Regions from separate parts of the Bacillus sp. 1A genome, predicted to be linked through region 1. Evidence: a T-box and tRNA genes for the amino acid it is inferred to sense, from the RefSeq annotation. Region 1 holds a T-box; the other holds one or more tRNA genes.
What was found. A T-box is a leader RNA that pairs with one kind of tRNA and senses whether it is charged. The one in region 1 lies ahead of ileS (isoleucine--tRNA ligase), so its partner is inferred to be a tRNA-Ile.
Positions count from the first base shown of each region.

Region 1 (3,433 bases):
GGCTTATGCAATTCCAAATCTTCAGGTGTTTCTTTCGTACTATGTTCTCTTAAATCAGCAATGCTTTTCGGCGCGAATTGATGATCGCAACTTTCACATTCCCATACGTTTAATGGTGTTCCCCAATATCTATTTCGGCTAATATTCCAGTCCACCATATTTTCTAAAAACTTACCAAATCGTCCATGTTTCATATGGTCTGGATACCAAGTAACAGAATCGTTATTTTGCAAAAATGTATCCTTAATTGCAGTTGTTCGGATTAACCAACTCTCTCCTGCATAATAAAGAAGTGGTGAATCACAGCGCCAACAATGTGGGTAGCTATGTTCATACTTTTCTTTATGATACAGTAAACCTTCCTTCGCTAAATAACGAACGATATCCACGTCACAATCTTTAACAAATTTCCCTTTCAAAAATGGTACTGCTTCTGTATACTCACCTTTTTCATCTACAACATGCAAGAATGACAATCCTTCACTTTGCACGACTCTATAATCGTCCTCCCCATATGCTGGAGCGATATGAACGAGTCCTGTACCACTATCTGCCGTGACAAAATCGGCTGCGATAACTCGGTAGCCATTTGTAACTTCCTTCATTGGAAATGGCGGGATATAAGATGTGTTTACTAATTCTTCACCTTTATGAACAGATAATACTTCATAGTTTTCTTTTAATACATCTTGTACACGTTCTTTCGCAACAATGTATACATGACCTTCTTGTTTCGCTTTCACGTATTCCATATTTGGATGTACAGCGAGCGCAACATTTGCTGGAAGTGTCCAAGGTGTTGTTGTCCAACCTAGGAAATATTCATTTTCACTATCTTTCACTTTAAACTTAACTGTTGCACTTAAGTCTTTTACTGTTTTATACCCTTGTGCAACCTCATGTGAACTTAGTGAAGTTTGACAACTTGGGCAGTATGGTGAAACTCTATGCCCTTTGTACAATAAGCCTTTTTCATGAATCGTCCCTAAAATATGCCATACACTTTCGATATATGGATTCTCTAGCGTAACGTATGGATCATCCATATCTACCCAATAACCGATGCTTTCAGTGAATTCACGCCACTGCTTCTCATATGTGAATACACTCTCTTTACACTTCTGAATAAATGGCTCAATTCCATACTCTTCAATTTCATGTTTACCAGAAATACCGAGTTGCTTCTCAACACCTAATTCTACAGGTAAACCGTGTGTATCCCATCCCGCTTTTCGTAGCACTTTATAACCAGCCATCGTTTTATATCTCGCTACTACATCTTTAATTGTCCGTCCAAGTGCATGTCCGACGTGTGGTAAACCGTTCGCCGTTGGTGGTCCTTCATAAAATACGAAAGACTGTGCGCCTTCTCGATTCTGAATTGATTGCTCGAAAATACTTTGCTCGTTCCACTGCTTACGAATACGTGTTTCTCTCCCTACAGCTGACTCTTTCACATCTACTTTCTTCATCTACAATCACTCCTTTGAATGTTTTAAAGCACACAAAAAACCCGTCCCTATGAAGTAGGGACGGGTTTAACCGCGTTACCACCCTAATTCTATTAGCTCTTCGCTAATAGCACTTAGCAACGTACTATCATACGTGTTCTTTGTAACGGTAGACATCCGTCCGGGCTTACTTATTTTCAGCCTCGGCTCCTCGGAGATGATTTTCAAATAACGTCTGCACACCGGCTTTCAGCTATACGCCGGCTCTCTGGGGAACAATTCATTATTTTACTCGTTCTCGTCTTCAGATTTGTATACTTTATTAAAAGCTATTTTATGCCATTGGGCAATAAATTGTCAACTAATTCGAAATATATATTTATTTATATCCTTTTTTCACTATTCCTATACAATTATTTCTTAAATTCTTGTATTCCAGCTAAATCTTCATCTTCTTCAATAAGCTCAGCAAAGAATCCTGATTCATCCTCACGAAGAACAATTTCAAGCTCTTCCTTCGCCTCTTCAATTCTGTTTAACTGTGCTAAATAACAAGCATGATCATATCTTGCTAACAAATCACTCGCATCTATTGTTAATACATCATTTGTTATTTTTTCTGCCTTTAGTGTTTGTCCGGCACCATGATACGAAGATGCTAAAGAAAGAAGAATTGCTGCTTCATTTGGATGATGTATAGAAACATTTTCTAATACATGAATTGCCTCTTCAAACCTTTCTTGACTTTGATACATTTCTCCTAAAGCAAGAAACGCTCTACTTACAAACGGTGTTTGCTCCGTTAATTGTAAGGTAATCTTTTCTGCTTTTCTTTCTTCTCCTATTTTAAAGAATACTTGCGCTTGTAAAAGAAGCGTATCATAATCATCTGGTAACTCTCGAACCATTTGCTTCGTTAATTCTGAAGCATCCCGTAACATATCTTCTTCCTCACACTCTATGAAAAGATTTACAAGTTGCTTCGCTACATCGTAATCCCATTTATTTTCTAACGATGTTTGCAATACATCTATCGCCTCTTTATACATCGCCACATTCTCGTAAAATAGTGAAAATCGCTGCGCTGCCATACTATTTTTTTGATTTAACTTTAACGAAATTTCATACAAATCAATGATTGTAGTAATAATCGAAATTTCTTTCGCACGGTTTTTCATACGATAAAAAGCTCTCGTAATTATGGATTTCTTCGGCTGTTCATTTTGTTGCCGTTCAATCCATCTTTCCGTCACCGCAGATGCAGCATACATAAATGCCATACTTCTTTCTGCCCTCTTTACCTTTAATGTATGAAGAAAATCTCGTATGTTAGACAATTTCTTATGTTGTTCTATCGCTTTTACATACACATCAAATATTTGTTCATTATTTGCATCTTTTTGTATAACTTTCATTGCAATTTCAATTGCTTTTGCATTTCTTTTTTTCACTAACACTTTGGCATAATGATATAGAACTTCTGTATGCTCACCATCTAATTGTAGCGCGTATTCAATCTGTACTTGTTCTTTATCTATTTCATCCATCGCTCCATACACATATGCAATCGCATCTAATCGCCATATTTCAGGTACTTCGTCCGCTAATTGTTCTAGTTCTGTCAGTAACTCTTCCTGAAGATTCATTTCTACTGAAAGCTGTGCCAAATATTCCATATTAATATGCAACGGCTCTTCTTTCATCGCCTGAACCATATGACTTTGTTCTTTAGAACGGTTTTCTTCTTTTTCATATATTTCTGCAAGCTGTAAATGTACACCTACGAAATTCCCATCAAGCTCTAAACATGTTTCATACGCTTGTTTCGCTTCTGTCAATTGCCCTAATGCCATAAGTGTTTCACCAATTCGGTAATACGGTAATGCCGTTTCCTTTTGTTCTATCGCCTTATTATACCTTTTCATCGCTTGGCCGTACTGCCCAATAGATTCATATAAAATACCTGTATAACAACCGTATTC
Region 1 is NZ_JBQYLZ010000001.1:4,383,924-4,387,356, forward strand. Features, by position in the region: gene ileS (isoleucine--tRNA ligase) at 1-1,472, opposite strand, end outside; T-box leader at 1,526-1,765, opposite strand; gene ACUN0F_RS22435 (tetratricopeptide repeat protein) at 1,865-3,433, opposite strand, start outside.

Region 2 (3,433 bases), 2.1 Mb from region 1:
TTGCTTTTTTCCGCCACTCTTTCTTTAACATACGAGTGACTAAGTAGTAACATACAAATGATACAGCAGAATTTACTAAGCTATATTTTCCTAAGGCGAGTTCGCTATCCGTCGCTAAATACACGTACACGGAAATCACAAAAATAAACGTTCCCTCTCTCAACCCTTGGAAAAAATGAGCACGTGTAATTCTTCCCCAATTTTTATCAATCTGCCGCTCTTTCAATACTTGTACAATTTCATACCGTCCTTCACATTCTCTCTTAGATACAAAAAAGCTTAAAATAACAGCAATTGCAAATAACAGTAACGAAAGAAAGAATATGACCGTATAGCCACTCCATTTCTCCATACGTGAAATTGTGTATCCAGCTGCTATCGGTCCAATCATGCCAGAGAAGGATGTAAGAAGTCCAAGAAACCCATTAAAGAAATCTCTTGTTTCTGGTTCTGTAATCTCAAATGTTAATAAGTTAAACGCGAGCCAGTAAAAACCATATCCGACTCCTAAAAGAGCCCCCATTAATAAAATATAGTGAGAAGCGCTTTTTCCCGCTACTAAAACAACGATAAAAAAAATAGCTAACGTGCCTACGCCTATTCGTAACAAGATTGAGCGATCAATACGCTTCGCTAATTTCCCACCTATAAGAAATGTGAGAGGCTGTAATACAACGCTGGCCAAATTATACAAGCCAAGATTCACATAATTTTGTGTTTGTTTCCATAAATAAATGTTAACAAACGTATTCGATAAAGAAATTGCGAGCGTGTATAAACCTCCAATAAGGAGCAATAACACTAAATCCCGATTCACTTCAACGTCACCAATTACATGTTTCCACTTCATACACAACTCTCCTTTACTTCATGTTCTAGTCTTCCAAAGACAAGCCCAATTATGTAAAAGGAAAGCATAAAAAAGCTAGGAGCATTCTCCTAGCTTTTTTCTATCGTTATTACAATTATTTTGCTTCTTGGTAACGTTTTTCAGCAGCGTTCCAATCTACAACGTTCCAGAATGCACCGATGTAGTCAGGACGACGGTTTTGGTAATTTAAGTAGTAAGCATGTTCCCAAACATCTAAACCTACAACTGGAGTTTTACCTTCAGTTAGAGGAGAATCTTGGTTTGGCGTGCTTGTTACTTCTAATTCACCATTGTTTACTACTAACCAAGCCCAACCAGAACCGAAACGAGTTGCGCCAGCTTTTGCGAATTCTTCTTTGAATGCATCGAAGCTACCGAATTTCGCTTCAATTGCAGTTGCAAGTTCGCCTACTGGTTGTCCGCCGCCGTTTGGAGATAAGATTGTCCAGAAGAATGTATGGTTAGCATGTCCGCCACCATTGTTACGTACTGCTGTACGGATTGCTTCTGGTACTTCGTTTAAGTTTGCAACTAATTCTTCTACGCTTTTGTCAGCTAATTCTGCATGACCTTCTAAAGCAGCGTTTAAGTTTGTAATGTACGTGTTATGATGTTTTGTATGATGGATGTTCATTGTTTCTTTGTCAAAGTGAGGCTCTAAAGCATCATACGCATAAGGTAAATTTGGTAATTCGTGTTTTGCCATTGTTATATTCCTCCCAGTTTATGTATTGCCACTTAAGTGACATACAACTTCATTCTACCCTAATTGCCATAGGGTGCAAACAAATAAATCACATTGTCTTGCTATCATTAACGTAGCAAAAATCCCACTTCTTTTCAATTAAAATGCTCATATATTCCGTAAAAAAAGCTCCCTTCTACAAGGAAGCTTCCCACTGACATAATAAACATGCGAAATGGATATGGACCCTGTAGGACTCGAACCTACGACCGGACGGTTATGAGCCGTCTGCTCTAACCAGCTGAGCTAAGGGTCCACAATTATGTATGTAACAACATATCAAATAAAGGAATTCCTATCGGATATATCCTTTAAGAAATGTAAGATAAATTTACCATATGGCAAAGAAAAGTGTCAATTGTATTTTTCTCATATAAAAGAAGAAAATTAATAAAAAGAAATTTAGTTATCTCCACTATATGTAAATATAATATATCTTGAGATTCTCTAGATTCCTACGTTACAATGATTTTATACATACATAAAGGAAGTGAATCTATGTCCATATTTACCCAATTAGCAAAAAGCGTATATTCGCCTAAAGATATGGCGCTATTCCGTTTTCAAAAAATCGGAAAAACCATTTTGTATATTATGCTACTTTGTCTAATCACTACTATTCCAAGAACATTCTTTTACGGCAGCTTTATCCAAGATAGTGTCAGCATGGTAAATCAAGCAATTGAAAAAGATTTACCTGATTTTAAAATCGAAAACGGTGAACTAAAAGCAGATATTGAACAACCTATTCTAAAGGAAGAAGGAGATGCTCTTTTCGTATTTGATCCCAATACAACAGATATAGAAACATATAAAAACAAAACTGGTTTATTTATTTTAAAAGATAAAGTAGTTTCTATAGGAAATGGTCAAACACAAACATACTCCTATAATGATTTATTAGGGACATCTCTTGAGAAGAAAGATTTACAAGATTTCATTTCTGTATTCGATAGTATTTATCCAATTTTACTAGCCGTTATCGGTGTGTTAGTATACCTATTCCAATTGTTTATTACTTTCTTAGGAATTACTTTACTTGCGTTTATAGGTTCTGCTATGAGTGGTCAACGTAAATTATCTTATAAGCAAGTATGGACGTTAACTGCATACAGCTACACAATCCCAACAATCTTCTTTATGATTATGGATCTATTCAAAATCGTTGTACCTGGTTCAACATTTATTTATATCGCAGTTGTTTTAATTGTTCTTTACTTAACGATTAAAGAAGTTCCAAAACCGAAAGAAAAATAAAAACGAAAAAATGCCTAAATAGGCATTTTTTTTTTGGACAAGCATATATTCCTAGCAAAGGAGTGAAGAATATGAAAAGATTAGGTATATTCTTATTCGTGCTTGTTCTTGGTTATATATTTTATTACGATATAAAAATCGGCACTTTACCGATGTTAAGTTCATATAAAAAAACAACCGCGGCCCAAACGATAAAGCAAGAAAATACAGATACAAAACAAAATAAAGAGAACAAAGCAGAAAAAGAAACAGATGTAACTTATAAAACAATTGAAGTCAAAACAGGTGAGACAGTTCTTTCTATTACCGAACAAATTAATAAGAAAAAAATCCCTTCCATTGAAAAGGTAATTGATGACTTTAAACAACTAAACAAAAGTACATCTGCTACAAAAATACAAATTGGAAAGTCTTATAAATTCCCGTTATATCAATGAGCAATCACTTAATCCTTGTCAATTACATAAAGGCGCTGATACAATAGTAAAAGTGAAACCGAGCACTTCGGTTTCTATAGCCCTGTATCACGTATACTTTCATTGATATGAGGGACTAAATAA
Region 2 is NZ_JBQYLZ010000001.1:2,297,047-2,300,479, reverse strand. Features, by position in the region: gene ACUN0F_RS11610 (MFS transporter) at 1-850, opposite strand, end outside; gene sodA (superoxide dismutase [Mn]) at 966-1,577, opposite strand; tRNA gene ACUN0F_RS11600 (tRNA-Ile) at 1,799-1,872, opposite strand; gene ACUN0F_RS11595 (DUF1189 domain-containing protein) at 2,115-2,873, shown strand; gene yqfZ (protein YqfZ) at 2,945-3,310, shown strand.
Region 2: it has a tRNA-Ile gene. The T-box ahead of ileS (isoleucine--tRNA ligase) is inferred to sense a tRNA for this amino acid. The anticodon was not compared.